One region of the Syntrophomonas sp. UBA1041 genome, then DNA from elsewhere that is predicted to be linked to it. Evidence: riboswitches for the same ligand, from Rfam matches in the RefSeq annotation. Region 1 holds a riboswitch; each other region holds the start of a gene.

What was found. Region 1 has a riboswitch for molybdenum cofactor ahead of fdnG (formate dehydrogenase-N subunit alpha). Riboswitches for the same ligand answer to the same signal wherever they lie in the genome.
Region 2: it holds a riboswitch for molybdenum cofactor, as region 1 does, so the genes downstream of both, fdhF (formate dehydrogenase subunit alpha) here and fdnG (formate dehydrogenase-N subunit alpha) in region 1, are expected to answer to the same signal.
Region 3: it holds a riboswitch for molybdenum cofactor, as region 1 does, so the genes downstream of both, B2633_RS12035 (Ig-like domain-containing domain) here and fdnG (formate dehydrogenase-N subunit alpha) in region 1, are expected to answer to the same signal.

What each region holds. Positions count from the first base shown of each region.
Region 1 covers NZ_DCEA01000101.1:2,438-9,280, reverse strand. The annotation lists gene fdnG (formate dehydrogenase-N subunit alpha) at 1-1,976, opposite strand, end outside; molybdenum cofactor riboswitch at 2,149-2,269, opposite strand; gene B2633_RS14665 (molybdopterin molybdotransferase MoeA) at 2,533-3,771, shown strand; gene nuoF (NADH-quinone oxidoreductase subunit NuoF) at 3,915-5,138, opposite strand; gene nuoE (NADH-quinone oxidoreductase subunit NuoE) at 5,156-5,602, opposite strand; gene fdhF (formate dehydrogenase subunit alpha) at 5,726-6,843, opposite strand, start outside.
Region 2 covers NZ_DCEA01000107.1:31,683-38,525, forward strand. The annotation lists gene B2633_RS15755 (molybdopterin-binding protein) at 1-901, opposite strand, end outside; gene fdhF (formate dehydrogenase subunit alpha) at 915-3,593, opposite strand; molybdenum cofactor riboswitch at 3,801-3,937, opposite strand; gene B2633_RS15765 (hypothetical protein) at 3,893-4,018, shown strand; gene B2633_RS15770 (glycosyltransferase family 4 protein) at 4,489-5,631, opposite strand; gene B2633_RS15775 (glycosyltransferase family 4 protein) at 5,615-6,739, opposite strand.
Region 3 covers NZ_DCEA01000078.1:42-6,884, forward strand. The annotation lists partial or broken gene B2633_RS12020 (adenosylcobinamide-GDP ribazoletransferase) at 1-314, shown strand, start outside; gene cobT (nicotinate-nucleotide--dimethylbenzimidazole phosphoribosyltransferase) at 391-1,473, shown strand; gene B2633_RS12030 (methyltransferase) at 1,473-2,546, shown strand; molybdenum cofactor riboswitch at 2,706-2,823, shown strand; gene B2633_RS12035 (Ig-like domain-containing domain) at 2,901-3,692, shown strand; gene B2633_RS12040 (FecCD family ABC transporter permease) at 3,776-4,783, shown strand; gene B2633_RS12045 (ABC transporter ATP-binding protein) at 4,785-5,606, shown strand; gene B2633_RS12050 (ABC transporter substrate-binding protein) at 5,620-6,732, shown strand; gene B2633_RS12055 (S-layer homology domain-containing protein) at 6,838-6,843, shown strand, end outside.

The DNA.
Region 1 (6,843 bases):
TTTAAAATTGGTTCATCCTTGGGGTCATTGCTTCCGCTATAAAGGGCGCGAACTCTCTTGAAGATGTGGTCCAGCATATCCAAATCCGGGTGACAGTCATTGAGGGGTTTTAATGCCACTTCCTTCCACTGGACCAGGCGGGAAGAATTGGTCATGCTGCCGGCCTTTTCATAAACGAAGGCCGCCGGCAGGAAGATTACCTCGGTCGGAATCTTGGCCGGATTTAATCCTTCTTCTTTCCAGAACTGGGCGGTTTCGGTGTTAAATATGTCGGCCACTACCAGCATTTCCAGACTAGATAGGCCTCTAGCCACCAGTTTTCTGTCCGGGATGGAAACCGTGGAGTTGGAGCCCCAGTTGAGGAGAAGCTTAAACTGTCCTTCTTCCATTTTGCTGAAGAACTGGGGTTGAATAGGCATATTTGCTGGATTGTTCTTGGGCAGCCACTGATATCCGTATTCATTTTCGGCGGTAGCATTCGCGCCGAACCAGGCCTTGAGCAGGGCTACTATTGGTTTATACTGGACCGAGCCGTGTTTCGCAGCAAAATCATTCAAGGTCTTTTCTTGATTAGTAGGATAAGGGATATATCCAGGCAAGTTGGCGTTCAGGTTGGCCATATCGGTGGAACCCTGAACATTGGGCTCGCCGCGCAGGGCCTGGATGCCGCCACCGGCCTTGCCCACATTGCCCAGTAGCAATTGGATGATGGCGTAGCAACGAATACCCTGCACACCGGTGGTGTGCTGGGTCATGCCCAGGGCGTAGAAGATGTTGCCTGGTTTGGCTGCAGCGAAGGTGTCGGCTATCTGTTTTATTTTGGCAACCGGTATTCCGGTGATGTTTGAAGCTACTTCAAAGGTATATCTGGAATAATGGGTTTTGAGTTTCTGGAAAACACAATCCGGATCATCCAGGCTGTCTGCCTTTACCGGTTTACCCTCGGCATCCAGTTGATAGGCCCAGCTTGCATAATCATACTTCCTGGTTTCAGGGTTAAAACCGGAAAACATACCGTCTTTGAATCCAAAATCTTTGCTTATCTTATAAAGCGCATTGGTGAAATTCAAAACATAGAACTCATCATAAAGCCTATTCTCGATGTAATAATTGATCATTGCACCCAGGTAAGCAATATCGGTTCCGGGACGGATTTGGGCGAAGACATCCGCCTGGGAAGCGGTGCGCGTGAAGCGCGGGTCAACAACAATAACCTTGGCGCCTTTCGCCCGGGCGCGGTTAACCCATTTCATAGCAATGGGATGGCATTCCGCACAGTTGCTGCCTGCGATCAAGAAACATTCGGAGTTTTGCATATCCTGCCAGGAGTTGGTCATGGCGCCGCGTCCAAATGAAGGTGACAAACTAGCCACCGTGGGCGCGTGTCAGATACGGGCCTGGTGTTCGTGGAATGGTGTCCCGATCAGGCGGGCAAGTTTGGAAAGCAGGTAGCTTTCCTCATTATCAACCTCGGCCGAACCTATCATACAAATGCCTTCCGCCCGATTCACGGTAACGGTTTCTTTGGCTCCGGTCTTGGCATTCGTAATCTCCTCGGTGCTCGTCCAGGTCTTATCTCTGACTTCCTTGATTTTCTTGGCAATACGATCATAAGCTTCTTCCCAGGTAATATCCACGAATTCGTCAGAACCCGGAGCACGATAAAGCGGATTTTTCGGACGTTCCGGAGAATAGGCCACCTGCGCCAGGCTTGCCGCCTTGGGGCAAAGGGTACCTTCGTTGATGGGATTGTCCGGGTTCCCATCAAGGTGGACCAGTTTTCCATCCTTAATATGCAGGAGAAGCCCGCATCCACCTGAGCAGAAGTGACAGATGCTGGGTATCTTTGTGCACCCTGCCAGCTTCAGTGCGTGCCCGTGTGCGGCAGTTGCTTCCAAGTCAAACCCCAAGCCGGAAGCAACCGCGGCAACGGAGAGACCTGAAAGCTTCAGGAAACCACGACGAGTAAATTTCATAACCAATCTCTACCTCCCTTAAAAACTACTACTACCAGCAGATACTCTTTTTGCCAGAGTACCTGATTGCATTTATGGGATAAGCAAAAATGCCTCCAGCAAAGGCCAGGGGCATAAAAAAATATTTTTGGATTTTATGCCCATTATGGCCCAGCAAGTACTACCTGCTTTGAACCAGGCTTTTTAGGCTCCTTTCCAAAAATACGGGGAGGCACAATCGTTTCCAACTATACCCAGAGGCCTAGAAACCATGGCTTTGCTTTAGGTCTAAAGGCTTGGAGCTATACAATTGTCTTAATCATACGCCAACCATACACAGAATAATACACCGTATGCTATATACATCCAACTATCTCAAACACAATATAACATAATGCTATTATTTTGTCACTAAAAAAATTAAACATAATTATTTCATATTAAGCCTAACAATTTACTATAATGGATGTATAATAAATAAAGAAATATATACTGAGGGTTTTAAAACATCGGGGGATATATTTCACCTCTTTATAGAACAAAAAAGGAAATGCGCGATAAATGAGGTAGGTTATTTATGAGTAGACTACAGTTGGTTAATGATAAGATATTAGAAGCTGTTAGTTTAGATAAAGCTGTTGATATAAGCTGTGAAAGCATTCAAGCCCTGGACACCGAGTACCTGCACATCGATAATGCCTATATGCGGGTGGCCGCGGATAATATAGCCAGCTTTATTGATATACCCAATTTTGACCGTTCGGCAATGGATGGCTATACGATTGGCAAGACTGATCTTAAAAGACTGCAAACCGGACGATCGTTGCGTTTGAGAGTAGCTTCTATTATCGGAGCTGGTTCAATTGAAAACAGGCCAACAAGGCCCGGGGAAACCTGTAGAATTATGACCGGGGCTTTGCTTCCAGAGGGCAGCGTTGCCGTTATCAAACAAGAGGACGTTGAGATAATAAATGAAAACTATATAATTGTCAGCATCAGGCCGCGGCGGGGTGAAAATATACGAAGAGCCGGCCACGAATTGATGGCTGGAGATAGAGTTGCCGCCAAAGGGCAGGTTTTAAAAGCGGAAATCCTGGAAAGAATAGCCGCCTGTGGCATAGAAAGGGTGCCGGTATACAAAGTGCCTCGTGTATATATTATAGACACGGGAAATGAGTTGCTTTTACCCGGGTCCCCCATCAAAACAGGATGCATATATTGCAGCAACCGGAGCCTATTAGCATGCAAAATAAACAGCAGCAGAGCTTTACCGTCGCTGTCGCCTTCTGTAATTAATGATGACCTGCACACCATTATAGCTGCAATAAAAAAGGCGGCACGGGTCTCTGATATGATAATAATCAGCGGGGGGACCGGCAACGGCCTTTTCGACTTGGTTCGCAACGCGTTCGAGTATTTGAATGCCCAGCTTCTTTTCAAAGGTATAAACGTCTTTCCCGGCAAAAATACTTCGGCCGCCCTTCTTGATGGCAAACTTATTTTCAATCTGTCCGGCAGCCCCTCTGCAGCCGGAATATTGTTTGAAGCTCTGGTAAAACCGGCCCTGCTTAAGTTAAAAGGAGAGTTATTGTATAAAGGTGATTGGTTTAATATAGAGCTGGCCAGTCCCATTGAACATTTAAAGTCGGGGCGCAGCCTGCACCGAGGAGAAATGATTATTGAACAGGGCCATGCCTACGCCCTGCCGGTAAACCGAAAAGATATTAATACGGGAAATATTCCTTTACTGTTAGATGTACATAAAAGGTCGGGGGAAGAACCCGTCATGGTTAAAGCTAAATTAATCGTAGATTAAGACACAAGCATCAGCGCTCCTTACCCCTCACTCCTCACTTTTCTCATTAATCATTTTTATTGCCCGAACTTATAGCACAAGATTGTGTACCGGGGGTTTATGGCCCCCGGTACATAATAAACATAATCTGGGATTATAGAGCATTAATTAAACTTGGCTGTATAATCGTTTCTAAAATGCTTTAAGGTTGTTAGCACTGGAGCCGGAGCCGCCTGTCCCAAACCACACAAGCAGGCTTTGGACATAACGCTTCCCAGTCTCTCCATAAAGTCTAGATCGCCGGCAACTGCTCCGCCGTTTTTCACCCGGTGCAGCATTTCATGCATGCGCTGAGTTCCCTCCCGGCAGGGGGTGCACTTGCCGCACGATTCATGAGCAAAGAACTTGCTTATGCGATCAATTACATCGACTATATCCCGGGTCTCATCCATTACGAAGAAGGCTCCTGACCCCAGGGTAGCGCCAATGGCTGACATGGAATCGAAGTCGATCGGGGTATCGAGCAGTGATTCGGGTATGAATCCGCCAGATGTTCCTCCTATTTGCACCGCCTTGAACTTTTTGCCACCGGCAATTCCTCCGCCAAAATCGTTCAATACCTGGCGGATGGTGGTGTTAGTAGGCACTTCAATAACAGTGCGGTTGACAATATCTCCCGTCAAGGTCATGACTTTGGTTCCTGGATAGCCCGCCGCGCCAATGCCTTTGTACCAATCCGCGCCCTTGTCAACAATGGCGGGAATATTGGCAAAGGTTTCTACATTGTTGACAATAGTGGGCTTGCCCCACAAGCCGATAACCGGTGGAAATGGGGGCTTGAAGCGGGGTTCACCCCGGTGCCCTTCTATAGACTCAATAAGCGCGCTTTCTTCCCCACACACATAGGCCCCGGCTCCCATGCGCACTTCGATATTGAAGTCTCCCAGGAGGCCCTTTTCACTGGCCTGGGCTATGGCTTTATCGAGGATTTCCACAACGTAGGGATACTCGCCCCGGCAGTAGATATAGCCCTTATTGGCTCCTATTGCATACCCGCAAATAGCCATCCCTTCCAGGACGCTCTGCGGGTCATTCTCCATGATGATCCGGTCTTTATAAGTTCCCGGCTCACCCTCATCGGCATTGCAAATAACGTATTTCTGATCGGCCTTTACGCCGTAGGAAAAACTCCATTTCATACCAGTGTTAAATCCGGCGCCGCCACGGCCCCGTAATCCTGACTTCTTAACCTCTTCAATCAGATCTGGCTGGCTCATGCTCTTAGCTTTGGCTAAGGCTTGATATCCGCCCACCTGGGTGTAACTATCGATGTTCAACGGATCAACTTTGCCGTAATTGCGCAGTACTATGCGCATTTCCTCGGCCATTTTTTACCCTCCCTTCTTTACTTGTACTCTGCGAGGATAGCAGCAACCTTATCAGCTGTTACATCCCCATACGGTTGACTGTTGATTGTTATAACCGGTGTGGCCTGGCACTGCCCTACACACTCGGCAAATTCCAGAGTGAATTTGCCATCAGGGGTGGTTTCCCCCATTTTGATACCCAGTTCCTTTTCCAGAGCAGCCACAACCTTATCAGCACCCGCGATATGGCAGGGTGCGCTTTCACAAATACGAATGACATTTTTGCCCCGGGGGCCAACCTGCAAATAGGAATAAAAAGTAGCAACTCCGTAGGCCTTGGCCTTGGGCATATCAAACACTTGAGCCGCATAAACCACCGCGTCCTCAGGGATGTAGCTGTATTCTTTTTGCACTGCATGATATGCTTCGATAATACCGCCGGGAACTTCTTTATAGGCGCTGATAATTTCTCTGTAATCTGCCATTGCTTATTCACCTCCAACCTTATTGGGTTTGGACTAGATTCTATTTACATACAAATATTAACGTCTTTTTGCGGATGATTTTGGCAAAACCATCTCGAACGCGGCCGCTGTTTAACTGGCCTCCTATACCTTTTCGAGCTTTACAGCACACACTTTATATTCACCGGTTCCAGTAATCGGATCCAGGTGATGGCTGGTTAGGGCATTGGTCGGGGTAGCATTATAATGGAAAGACATCCATATCACCCCTGGCAACACTCTATCGGTTACTTTGATTTGAGTTATCGCTTCCCCACGACGGGAGGTGACTTTAACCTGGCCGCCAGTTACCACGCCCAATTTATCAGCATCAACCGGGTTGAGTTCCGACATCTCCTTGTTCCAAATGCTGCTGATGCCTTTGGAATACGGAGTGGTTACATTATAATGCTGCAGTATTCTGCCGGTGGAGAGTAGGAACGGGTATTCGGCATCGGGTATTTCACCTGGCGGTATATGCTCGGAAGGCTGGAACAGACCGAGACCGCGGGTAAATTTGCCAACATGCAGAACCGGGGTACCAGGATGGTCTAAGCTGGGGCATGGCCACTGCAGGCTGTTCTCCTGGTCTATTCTCTCAAAATTGATGCCCGCCATGGAGGGCGACAGGGAAGCCATCTCATCCCATATCTCCTTGGGGCTGTTATAATTCAAGGGATAGCCCATAGCAACAAACATCTGACAGATAGTCTGCCAGTTGGCCTGACCGGGGATAGGTTCAATTGCCTTGCGAACCCTTTGGACGCGCCGCTCGGTATTGGTGAAGGTACCATCACACTCGGCAAAACTGGCCGCCGGCAGAATTACATCCGCATAAGCGGCAGTCTCAGTAAGGAACAGTTCATGAACCACCAGGAATTCCAGTTTTTCTAAAGCACCTCTGATGTGATTGGCATCCGGATCGGTCAAAACCGGATTTTCGCCCAGAATATACATGGCTTTCACTTTGCCTTCATGAGCCGCTTCAAACATTTCCGGAATCTTGAGACCTACTTTGGGTGACAGGCTCGCTTCCCAGGCCTTTTCATGTTTTTCCCGTACTGCATCCACACCTACGGCCTGGTAGCCTGAATACACATTGGGCAGTGCGCCCATATCGCAGGCGCCCTGAACGTTGTTCTGGCCGCGCTGCGGGCAGACTCCGGTTCCCGGGCGGCCCAGGTGTCCGGTCAGCATAGCCAGGTTGGCACAGCTCATAACAT
Region 2 (6,843 bases), on a different contig from region 1:
GCAGAAGATCCAATGTGGTCTTACGGCTGAACAGGGCGCCTCCCGGCACACCGCATATAGGCACATGTCCCTGGTAAGCCAGCATAAACTGGGAGCCAGGCAAAATCGGAGCGCCATAGAAGATAAGCTCCGCTTTGGTAGCCTTGATGGCCCGGGGCGTGGCATCGTCGGCATCCACCGACATACCCCCGGTAACCACAATCAGCTCGGCGCCTTCGGCAATAAAGTTCTGAATCTCCATAGTGATCAGCTCAGGTTCATCAGGAACAATAATCTGTCCCATCCAACGTCCTCCATAAGGTGCGATCTTATGACGAATGACCTGGGCAAACCCGTCTCTTATCCTGCCGCTGTTTACCTCGCTGCCCGTAGTAACCACTGCGGTCCATAACGGGAAAAACGGCTTTACGGTGAGAATAGGCGTCCGGCCTACGCAGAACTTTTCCGCCGCTTCGATGATGCTGCGTTCAACCGCCAGCGGAACCACCCTGGTGCCAGCTACGATCTGGCCTTTGGCCACCACCCGGTCATTGTGCAAGGTGGCAAAGATAATGTCGTTCAGGAGATTCATCCGGGTCAGTTGTTCGGCCTGAACTTTGAGCAGCCCGTCATAAGCAGCCCGAAGATTTACCTTGCCCTGATTGGGGGCCGTCCAGGTAAGACCGGGACCGGCTGCCATATGGGCCAGCCGCAATGCGGCCTCATCTTCATGCACCGAGGAGTCATCGGGCTCCCAGACGTAAATATGCTCTTTTCCCAGATCCTTCAATACCGTTATATCCTCGGGGCGGATAACATGACCCCGTTTGAAGGCTCTCCTTTTTACAGCACCCGGCACAATCATGGTAATATCATGGCCCAGTGATTGCCCGATTGCCTCCGTTAAAGCTATTCTAAGCATAGCAGCCTCCTGCCTAGGCCTTGGCGATTTTTACAGCGCACACCTTGTACTCACCGGTGCCGGCAATATCACATACAAAAGGACTGGTAAGTTCATTGGTGGGCGTATCACTATGATGGTGGGACATCCAGATGACCCCGGGCTGCACCCGCTCAGTTACCCAGACGGTGGTGGTCACTTCACCCCGGCGGGACGTAACCTTCATGCGGCTGCCGGTAACCACACCCAATTTTTGAGCTTCCTGCGGGTTGACCTCGGTCATCTCACGATCCCATACACTGGCCAGGCCTGCTGAATATTGGGTGGTCACATTATAGTGCTGCATGACCCGACCGGTGCACAACAAGATGGGATAATCCGCATCGGGTAATTCTCCCGGAGGAATATGCTCATTGGGCTGGAAGCCTCCCAGCCCGCGGGTAAATTTGCCGATATGCAGAATGGGCGTACCGGGATGATCATTGGAGGGGCAGGGCCAGTGCACGGATTCTTTTTCCATACGCTCAAAGCTGATGCCGGCCATGGATGGAGATAATGATGCCATTTCAGCCCAGATTTCACTGGGATGGTTATAGCTCATGGGGTAGCCCATGCGGGTGACCATCTGACAAATGGTTTCCCAGTTGGCCTGCCCGGGCAGAGGCTCAATAGCTTTACGAACCCGCTGAGGCCGGCGTTCGGTATTGGTAAAGGTACCGTCGCATTCGGCGAAACTGGCGGCCGGCAGCACCACATCCGCAAATTCGGCGGTTTCGGTCAGGAAAAGTTCCTGTACTACAAAAAAGTCCAGCCGTTCCAGGGCTTCTTTGATATGATTGGCATTGGGATCGGTCAGAACCGGATTTTCACCCAGAATATACATGGCCTTGACTTTTCCTTCATGGGCGGCTTCAAACATTTCCGGGATCTTCAAACCCACTTTATCAGGCAAGGAAACGCCCCAAGTCTTTTCATGTTTTTCCCGGGCGGCCTGGTCGGTAACACTCTGATAGCCGGAATAGACATTGGGCAGAGCGCCCATGTCACAGGCCCCTTGAACGTTGTTCTGTCCGCGGACCGGGTTGACGCCCACCCCCGGCCGGCCGATATGACCGGTCAGCATGGCCAGGTTGGCAATGCTCATAACGTTGCGGGTTCCGCAGATGTGTTCGGTGATGCCCAGTGAATAGAAGATCATGGCCTTGTCAGTGGTGGCATACAGGCGGGCCACCCGGTAGAGGTCTTCCACGGCGACCCCGGTTATCTCGGAGACGCGTTCCGGCGTGTATTCGGCGGCCAGCGCTTTCATGGCTTCGTAATTTTCAGTGCGTTCGGCAATGAACTTTTTGTCTTCCAGACCTTCTTTGATAATGATATGCATTAACCCATTGAGCAGCGGAATATCGGTGCCGTGCTTCTGCCGCAGCCAAATGTCCGCTTCAGCGGCCAGTTCGGTGCGACGGGGATCGCAAACCACCAGTTTGCAGCCTTTGCGCGCTGCCTGGCGCATTTTATAGCCGACCACCGGATAGGCTTCAGTAGGATTGATGCCAATCAGGAATAACAGTTCGGCTTCATCAGAAATTTCAGCAATGATATTGGTCATGGCGCCGCTGCCGAAAGAATTAGCCAGGCCGGCCACTGAAGGAGCATGGCAGGTGCGGGCGCAATGGTCGACATTGTTGGTACCCAAATGAGCCCGGGTGAACTTCTGTACCAGGAAGTTTTCCTCATTCGTGCAGCGGGCTGAGCTTAACGCCGCAAAGGAATCGGGACCATTCTTGGCTTTGTTTTCGTTGAACTTCTGGGCAATCAGCTCAAAAGCTTCGTCCCAGGAAGCCTCCTCGAATTTACCATTGCGCTTGATCAGCGGAGTTTTAAGGCGCTTTTCATTGTAAATGAAATCCCAGCCAAAACGTCCTTTTACACACAAGCTGCGACCATTTACCGGAGCATCTGGATTGGAGAGCACGCCGATCACTTTGCCCTGGTTTACTGCCAGGTCGAAATTGCAGCCGGTGCCGCAGAAGGGGCAGGTGGTTGTGACCCGTTCCAGATCCCAGCGGCGGGCCTTTCCGGCCATGGACTTTTCGGTCAGTGCCCCGGTGGGGCATACCGCCACGCACTGCCCGCAGAAAACGCAATCCGAATCAATGTAAGGAACATCCCCGGCGGTGGTGGCTTTACGGTGGAAGCCGCGATGCAGATAAGACAGGTTGTCCTTGCCGGTCATTTCTTCACAGGCTCTTACACAGGCGCCGCACAGAATACATTTGTTCAAATCCCGGATAATGAAGGGATTGCTTTCGTCTATGGCATAGCTGTGTTTCTCCCCTTGGAAAGCACTTTCTTTCACGCCGTACTGGTAGCAATAATCAGCCAGCTTACAAGCACCCAACTTGTCGCAGGTCATGCAATCCAGGGGATGATTGGCGATGAGCAGTTCCAGGATGGTTTTGCGCGCCTCGACGACGGCAGGCGAATCAGTGTGCACGATCATTCCGGGTGATACCGGTGTTACACATGAAGCGGGCAGCAGGCGGTTACCTTCTATTTCCACTACGCATAAGCGGCATGCTCCCAAAGGACTCAGATCCGGATCATAGCACAACCTGGGAATAGGAATGCCAGCATTTTCAGCAGCCTGGAGTATTGTGCTCCCCGCCGGGGCTTCAACCTCCTTCCCATTGATGATCAGTTTAATGAGTTCCACTACCATCACTCCTTTCAATAATTCCAGGGATAAGCAAATAAAAAACCTCCTATCTGAATAGAAGGAGGGCCTTCATTGCCATGGATAATCCTGTCAATGACTTGCATTCAAATGCACGCTCCTTCCCCTGTCCAGAAACGCCTCAAGGCGCCCATTGCACATCAACACCCAATGTTCTGCTCAGCAAAACCAGGGCAGCGCAAATAGATTTCTCGGCCAGTGACTCCTTTCCAAATAAGGGAGGCAAACCCGTTTCCAGATTTACCGTACTGGTATATAACCAAGTCGGCTAAATCCCCATGGCCGAAGCTTTAGGAGAAGTCGCTTTGGAGCTACGCTTTGAAAAATATCAAATTTTCAACATGAATATAATGGACACGCAAGTTCGCAGGGCAAAAGCACACATCGCTTGTACAATGAACTGAGAGAGGAGAAAAGCTTCGTGAAAGGCTTATCTGAAGCAAGATATACCTTTAACCAGGCTGGTTGCAGGCATTGGCGTGGGTCGTATGTCGGCAGCCAGAAGCAGTTAAGAAAGGCTTCCATGAATTCAATTCTCCAGTTGCGCTATTGTGTTTTGAAACACGATGAACCACCGGCTCATGGGCGATTGCTCACCCGCAACACTTGATGGTTGGCATAAACCCTGCCATTGAAAGCACTTTCTCACCTCCTTTTATGCTGCACTTGTGACGCCAATATTTTAAAAACAGTTCAGCCTATCAACAAAAGAATTTTGTTCTTATCCGACATTAAAAACTGTCTTCAAAATACACAGACGTATTCACTTATCTAGTTCGACAGTCTATAAGATATTCCTTCTTGTAATTCAATATATTCCTATAAATAATATATAAACCGCATGATTTCGAAATCATGATCAATCCCGTTTCCCTCAGCGTGAATCCGAGCTGACCATCATCTGGAAAACATCATAATATTGGGCTGCTATTCTCTGCGGATCATATTCCTGAGCCAGGGTGTTTTTGATACGGTGCAGTTCGCTTTGGGGCGGACGATTCTTGAGAAGATGAAGTATTCTTTCGGCCAAGACCTGGTGGTCCCGGGCAGGTTCATAATAATTCACCAGATTTCTGGTGATTTCCGGGATGCTGGTCTCGCGGGTGGTCAATACCGGCACTTCGCATAACGCCGCTTCAACCGGGGTCATGCCGAAACCTTCATGCAGTGAAGGTGAGATAAAAAGAGCGGCATTTCGGTATAGATAATTTCTGTGCTCATCTGATACATAACCGGTCATAATCAATTTTTTGATATTATTCCGCTGCGCATACTGTTCGGGGTCGATACTGAGCTTTCTTTTCGCCCCGGTAAGCACCAGGTGATGCTCCACCTTATCTTCGATCAGTTGAAAAGCTTTCAATAAGGTAATGAGGTTCTTTGGCTCGCGTATGGAATTGACGCTTAATATATAGGGCCTTTCCAGTGGGTAGTCCCTGATATTATCAGCGTCGCCCCACATGGGGTTATTGACTACAGTAATCTTGTCGGGCTGGGCATTAGGGTAGTATTTCAAAATATCCTGCCTGACGAACTGTGAAGGCGCCACAATATGAGCGGCCTGGCGGATCGCATTCTCATAGCGGTACTTTATATACCTTAAATAATTACGGTTAAATCCCTGCGGATAATTCCTGAAGAACAAATCGTGCACCGTTATGACCGTAGGTATTTTTTCACTGATATAATCATCGACCTCGTAGAAGGGATGATATAGCAGATCATAGCGGTCTTTATTTAGAAAATGAGGTAAGCGGCAGCGGTTGATGGAAAGCGACTGCAAAAAGAAATGATATTTGTTGACACTGCCGAATTGTCTCATGGAGGCTATAGGGATAACCTTAGCTTCCGGGAATAAATCCTGGCATTTTTGGCGGAAGGCAGTGGTGACAAACAGGTGGAAATCATTCAACTTACCGATAGCCTGCAGGCCTTTAAACAGATTTAAGGCAAACTGTCCGGTTCCGTCAGGCTGTTCGCCGCCCGCCAGGTAAGTGAGATTAACCGCGATCTTCATTCATCAGTTCTCCCAGGAATTCATAATAATCAGCGCTGATTTTGGTATAAGCGTAATTAGCCAAATACTCACATTTGATGGCTTCGAGTTTTGCCGGGGATGGTTCGGTATGCAAAACTTCCAGAATTTTTTCCGCCAAACGGTCGGCATCATCGGCGGGTTCGTAATAGTTTAACAGATTGCGGGTTACTTCCGGGGAGGCTCCGGTTATCGACGATATTACTGGTATACAGCGGATGGCGGCTTCGATGGCAGGCATCCCAAAACCTTCAAAAAGCGAAGGATTTACGAACAATGAAGCCTGGCATAACAGCCGGTGAAGCTCCTGATCTTCCAGAAACCCGGTGAATTCAACCCTTTCGCCCAAATGGTTCTTCTCCACGTAATTTCTCAGGAATTCCGTATCCCGATTCAAGCGACCGACCAAAAGAAGATTATGCTCGATCAGTCCCATGATTTTCTCAAATGCTTTGATTAAGGTAATGGTGTTTTTGTGGACATAAGCAATATTTATGGCGCATATATAAGGCCTTTTACGGTGGTATTTCCGCGTTGAGGGAATGAAATCGGTATCAATGGGATTATAAATCCTGGTTAGCTTGGATTTGTGTTGGGGATAGTAGTACTCAATCTCCCGGCGGTCATAATCTGAAATGGCAATAATCTTGCTTCTCAGCTTAAAATCGAAATAGTATTGCAATCCATATATGATCCGCTCCCTTAAAGAAGACTGATCGGCATTAATTATGTTCTGTATATCATGGGGAAGGACAACTGTAGGTATCTTAAACTGTTTCAGGCCGGTATTATAATGCGGGAAAAAAAGCACGCCGATGTGCTGCTCTTTTAGCAGCCGGCTTAGCCTGAAGGTGTTGCAAACGCAGTCAGACAGTGTTTTCTTCCCCCAAATATCCTTATAAGGGATGAAAGTAAAGGTAGCATCAGGGATACTGCTCTGTATGACCCCGGCTGAGTATTCGTAGGCAAAAATATGAATATTCCGGGATTTGCCCAGGGCTTGAAATCCTCTGAGTAGATTGAAAAACACCTGCTCTTTACCGCCGCTATGGGTGCGGTTCAAAAAAAATGCCGCTATTCCGATCTTCATGACGTACCTCATCATGAATTATATACTTTTTCGCGTTCATTATGCCACATAGGATGACAAATAGATACGCTTATAAAGCTGCGGAACAGGGGAAAGATGCTGAC
Region 3 (6,843 bases), on a different contig from region 1:
CCCGGACAGGCGGGGGTACAGGAAGGTTTACCGAATATGTGGGGCTGCGCGAGATATTCTGGGCCTCAGCAACCATCCTGGCCGCAGTCTTTGCCGTACTGGGCCGGTATATGACAGGTCAGCCTGACGGCGGAGCAGCGGCGGCGGTCGCAAAGGGCGTCATGCTGCTCGGCGTTGTTTGGGCCGGCACATTCGGCCTGGGACGGTATATATCAGGCAAGATCGGCGGTATGACCGGAGATACCCTGGGCAGCATGAGTGAATGTATTGAGGTTTTGACTCTGCTGATATTATCCATAATGCTGGCAGATTAAAAAATAAAGACCGCAAGCACGACCAGGGAGCGTCTCCCGCTGCCCCGGGGGTTTAAGAAGAGAGGAGGCAAGCCAAATGGGATTAAAACTGGAAGAAGTAATTAGCCGTATTGAACCGGTGAGCGAGGAATGGGCTGTAAAGGCAAGAAAGCATCTCGATAACCTGGCGATTCCGCAAGGCAGTCTGGGGGAGTTATTGAACCTGGCCGAGCAGCTGGCTGCTATCAAAATGACCTTGAAGCCTTCAGTGCGAAAAAAAACGGCGGTCACTATGGCAGGAGACCACGGAGTGACGGAGGAAGGGGTCAGTCTTTTTCCCCGGGAAGTCACGCCCCAGATGGTGGCCAATTTTGTAGCCGGTGGAGCGGCCATCAATGTGCTGGGCGAGGCGGCGGGCGCCCAGGTAGTCGTGGTGGATATGGGCGTGGCCGCCGATCTCAGCGAATTAGTGGAAAAAGGTCAAATCCTTTCCTATAAGGCGGGGTATGGAACCAGAAATATGACCAGGGGCCCCGCAATGACCCGTGAAGAGGCCAAAATGGTATTAGAAGCCGGCATCGATATTGCCGGCCGCTTGGTTGGGGAAGGGGTTGAACTGTTGGCCACCGGAGACATGGGTATCGGCAACACCACCCCCAGCAGCGCCATACTGGCTGCTTTTACAGGTTGTTCCGTTTGTGACGTGACCGGCCGGGGTACCGGACTTGGCGACGATGCTTTAAGAAACAAAATCCGGGTTATTGAAAAGGCCTTAGTGGTAAACCAACCCGATGCCAATGACGCTGTGGATGTGCTGGCGAAAGTGGGGGGGTTTGAAATAGGGGGTATTGCCGGCCTTATTCTCGGCGCCGCTTACCATAGGGTCCCGGTTATCATAGATGGTTTTATATCCTCCGCCGGAGCTTTACTGGCTAAAAAACTGACCCCTGATTCTTGGGGATATATGATTGCTGCCCATCAATCCCTGGAATACGGACATCGTCTTATGCTCGAGGAACTGGGCCTTAAACCGCTCTTAAACCTGAATCTGAGGCTGGGGGAAGGGACCGGGGCGGCCCTGGCCATGAACATCGTAGAGTCGGCCGCACAAGTAATAGGCAAAATGCTTACCTTCGAGGATGCCGGGGTAAGCAGGAATACTGCGGGGGTGATCGCATAATGACTTCCTTAGCCTTTATTAATCATGATCCTCAGGATGCCGGTCCTCAGTATCTGGAGGACCTGGCTACGGGGTATTGGTTCTCGGAAGTGCTGTTTCATGCGGTTGAAATGGAAATCTTTACTTTCCTTGAACCTGATGGAAAACCTCTTGAAGAAATTGCCGCGAAGTTCAACCTGAGCGCAGGTGCTATAAAGCGGTTCTTACAGGCCCTCGGTGCGATGGGATTGATAAATTGTCAGGGGAGTAACTGTTGCAATACCAAAATGTCCAGTAAATACCTGGTTCTGCATTCCCGGTATTATCAGGGAGATTCCATTCTATGGCGGAAGCAGCTCACTGCCAGCTGGCAAGGCCTTAGCAAATGCCTCCGAAAAGGGGGGAGAGTGGATTTTGGCTCAGACCAGCCGGATCAACGACGGGATAGAATAAGAAAATATATCAAGGCCATGGATCGAGTGGCCAGGACTAAAGTTGAGGAGCTGCTTGCCATTTTCGAAGGTCTAAACATGGAGGGCGAGATTCTCGACGTAGGCGCTGGTTCCGGGGCCGTTGCCGCCGGTTTTCTTGAAAAATTTACCGCCATGAAGGCTACTCTTATGGATCTCCCCGAAGTGCTGGAATACACTCGGGAGTTAATGGCGTCCCGGCAATGGGGAGGCAGGATCGACTATTGTGAGGCCAATGTTCTGGAAACATGGCCGGTAGATAAGGAAAGCTATTACCTGGTAATTCTCTCCAACATCATTCACGCCTATTCAGAAGCAGAGGCCGCTGTCCTTTTGGATAGGGCCGCCGAATGTCTAAAACCCGGAGGATTGCTATTAATCCACGATTTCTTCCTGGAACACTATCCTTTAAAGGCAGCTCTTTTCGATTTAAATATGTTCATCAATACCTACAATGGAAAAGTCTTCTCCTCAAAATGGGCTATAAAAGAACTCGATGGCCTGAAACTATACGCAACCGGGCTTATTCCCTTAGCCACAGATACGGCGGTAATCCTGGCAGCAAAAGATAAAAAGATACTGACCAGACTATCGCTGGATAGATCAACTTTTTCCTCTGAATAAGACTACCGGCACAAAGGTTAACCAGGTGGCATACAAAACGGTAAGCGTAAAGTGCAAGGCAGGGCAGGTTATGCAAGCCGCTTCCCTACATTTTGCCGGGTTTTCCAAAAAGGAAATATAACAATTATGTCGAATGGTTGATGTATAAAATCGAATAATGCTGTGTTCGGTTTTCGAGTTACTGTACCTAAAGATAAACCATGGACAGTTGACCGACAGGGTATAGCGGGAAACGGCTATGCCTCCCGATGCGGAAAGGAAACTAGACCAGTGCCACTATGTCCAGGCCTTATTTGTGGTGCTTAGTCAGTTGTTTTCTGCAACTGACTTTTATTATTCATGGGGGGTAGAATTATGAGAAAAAACCAGCAAATCCATTGGTCGTTATGTATTGCGCTATTGTTTTGTTTGCTCTTACCCGGTTTTGCGGCGGCTGCTGACGGAGACGGCGATGGGGATGGTTCCGGTGGAGGAAAGCAGCAGCCTCTGGTCATTGAAAGCGTAGTTCCGGCTGATGGCTCTACTGGTATAACCCTTACCCCTGAGATTAAAATTACCTTTAACAAAAATGTGTGCTATATGACGGTTCGTGAGAGCAACCGAAATTGTTTTTCCATGTGGACGGGGAACACCCGCATACCTATTGAAGTGATCATGGCAGATGATCAGGTGGAACGGGAGAAACGTAATGACGCCATTGTAAAGCCTTTGCAAAAGCTCCAGGCAGGCACTCTGTACAGAATTGAAATAGCTCCCAATATGGAGTCTAAAAGCGGGGTTACTTTAGGCCAAAAGGCTACGGTTACCTTTACCACAGCCGGTGCCGCAGCAGGTGAACAGCCGGTTCAGCAGACTGGAGAGCTGGCATCGTCACCCTCAGCTACACCACCCACAAACCCGCAAGCGGCTGCTCCTTCAGAATCATCTCCTTCTGGGACCGTTGAGGGCAGCCCGCCGGACATGACCCAACAGGAAACAGAATCCGGAACTGTTGCTACGGCAGGACAAGAGCAGGTTCAGCCAGGCCAGCAAGATGTTGCCGAACAGAAGGAATATAGGAACAAGCGAATTGCCGTCGACCTGGTTATCGTCGCTGTCGCCGGGCTGGGGGCCTGGTGGTTTTACAGAAAACGCCGCGGCCTCTAATGAGTTGCCATATTAGATTCAGTGTTAGTGACGCTGCCTGATCATTGCCGCAATAAATATAACAAAGCGTGTTGGGGTGAGTTGTGACGAAAAAGATATGGATGTTTTTGCTCTTTATTGCGGCACCTTTCCTGGTAATTCTGGTTTCATTGTTAATCGGCCGCTATCCGGTTGATATTGCCACCGTTATAAACATACTAGGCTGCCGTATTACCATGCAGCCTTGCTATATCGAAGATATTTATCAGACCGTAGTTTGGGATATCCGTCTGCCCCGGGCCATTTTGGGGGCTATGGTGGGTGGCTGTTTGGCTATTAGCGGGGCGGCTTTTCAGGGATTGTTTCGTAATCCCCTGGTCAGTTCGGGTATCTTAGGGGTCAGTTCTGGGGCCGGGTTTGGGGCCGCACTGGCCATAATCCTTTTTCATAAGGTGGCAGCTATTTACACCTGTGCGTTTGCCTTTGGAATTTTTGCGGTAATTTTAAGCTATTTCATAAGCAAGGTATATAATGGCACTCCCACTATCATGCTGGTTCTGGGTGGAGTGATCGTGTCATCGGTGTTTTCAGCCCTGCTCTCCCTGGCCAAATACCTGGCCGATCCCATGAATGAACTGCCCGCCATCGTCTTCTGGCTGATGGGCAGTCTAGCCTCCGCGCGCTATAGTGATATCATGATAGCCGGTATTCCTATGCTGGTTGGAGTGGGCGGAATAATTCTGATCAGGTGGAGGATAAACGTTTTATCAATGGGTGACCGGGAGGCTCATTCCTTGGGAATAAATACCACATTAAACAAAGGGATAGTCATAGCCTGTGCCACACTAGCCACTGCTGGAGCGGTTTGCGTTAGCGGTATAATCGGCTGGGTCGGTCTGGTAATTCCTCATATAGGGCGTATGCTGGTAGGCAATGACAACCGCGTCCTAATTCCGGTGAGCTTTTCATTAGGGGCTACATTTCTGGTTATCGTGGATGATTTTGGCAGAATCCTAACCGGCTCCGAAATACCTCTGGGTATACTCACCGCCATTTTGGGAGGACCTTTCTTTGTCTACTTGTTAAAGAAGACCAAAGGAGGTGGCTGGTAAGATGGCGCCATTGCTGGAGGTCAGGGATGTAAGTTTCAGATATCCCCAGGCACTCATCCTGGATAAGATAAGCTTCAATATTAACCCGGGAGAGATATTCTGCTTGCTGGGGCCTAACGGCTGCGGTAAAACCACACTTCTGGATTGTATTTTGGGCTGGCTCAAGCCGTATGCAGGCCAGGTTTTAATAAACGGCAGCCCCATCGATAATATGGCCGCACCTCAGATTGCCAGGCAAGTAGCTTATGTACCCCAAATGCACCAAAAAACCTTTCCCTATCTGGTGCGGGATATTGTCCTTATGGGGCGGGCTTCTTTTATTGGCCCGTTTGATGTGCCTTCAGAGGAAGATGTGGCCATCGCGGAAAAGGCTCTGGATATGGTGGGAGTTTCCAGGCTGAAGGATCGTCCCTATACGCAGCTGAGCGGCGGAGAGGGTCAGCTGGTGATGGTGGCCCGGGCGCTGGCACAGAACAGCCCGTTGATAATAATGGATGAACCCACTGCCCATTTGGATTACAGACACGAACTGATAATACTGGAAACGGTAGTTGAACTAGTCAAGCAGACCGGCCTGGCAGTCCTGATGGCGACACATGTACCCAATCACGGCTATTATTTTGAAAACCAGGGGATCAAAACCCGAGCCGCACTGGTGAAGGATAAGCAGATCATGGCCTTGGGAAAACCATCCGAGGTATTATCCGAGCAAAATCTGGGCGAGCTTTACAGCATAAGAACCCGCATCATAAACTGCGGACTTGATGATGGGGGGCATTTAAAACAGGTAGTGCCCATATGTACAATTAACTCAGAAAGTTAAGGGGGGTATAGCGTTGACCACATCAAGAGCCACGCAGCGGCTAAAGCAATGGCGCAGGATCAGCCTGGTATTACTGCTGTTGTTCTTAGCGCTGGCGGCAGCGGGTTGCAGCGGTAAGGCCGTAGACACTTCACCGGCTGAAAAACCGACTCAGATTATCACTGACAGTATTGGCAGGCAGGTAGAAGTACCGATTAATCCAGAGCGTATCGCCTGCCTGTGCCCGGAAGCAGGCTATGCCATAGCCATGTATGGCAAGGCAGGCACTATAGTGGCGACCTCAGGCGGAATGCAGCGAGATATCCTGTTAGTAGAAATGTTTCCCCACCTCAAGGGTTTGCCAGTACCCAAAAGCAATGAAGTAATAAATATCGAAGAATTACTGAGCAGCAAAGCGGAGCTGGTCTTTGTCAAAGGCGATACCACCAGCAATGAAGCCGAAATGGATAAATTAAAAAAGGTCAATATACCGGTGATTGCCCTGCAGTACGGCAATATGGCCGAACAACAATACGCCATGCAAATGATAGCCAAAATCCTGGGCACTGAAGCTGAAGGTCAGCGCTACACCGAGTTTTATCAGCAGACCGTTGCCGAGGTGCAGAAACGGGTTACGGCTGTCCCAGACAAGGACAGAGTCACACTCTATCATTCCACGGCCGAAGCCACCCGCACCGACACCGCCGATAGTCTGGCCGCGGATTGGACCAGGGCGGCCGGGATTACCAACGTGTCAGTGGGCCAGAGTCTGAAGTTCAGCGATGGCAATCATTATGCCAGCCTGGAACAGATACTCTTGTGGAATCCCGACTATATATTGGTTAACGACCCCAACCTGGTGGGATATATTATGGAGCATGAACACTGGCGGCCGCTGCAGGCGGTAAAAAATAACCGGGTTTTGCCGCTGCCCATCGGCATTTCCCGCTGGGGTCATACCTCTTCCCTGGAGACCCCCCTGGCGGTTTTGTGGACAGCAAAACTGGCCTATCCCGAGCTATTCAAAGATTGGGACATGGTCAAAGCGACCCAGGATTTTTATCAGGAGTTCTTTGACTGGCAGTTAGATCAGGCTACCGTCGATAAAATGCTGAAAGGCACGGGCATGCGGGCGGCCAAGAGCTAGATAACCGTGGCATGAAACTGCGGTAGAGCATAGTAATATATTTTTTAAGGCAGGTGAGTAAGGAAACAGTATTAAAGAATTATTAAAACGCGGGAGGTATTATCAATGAAT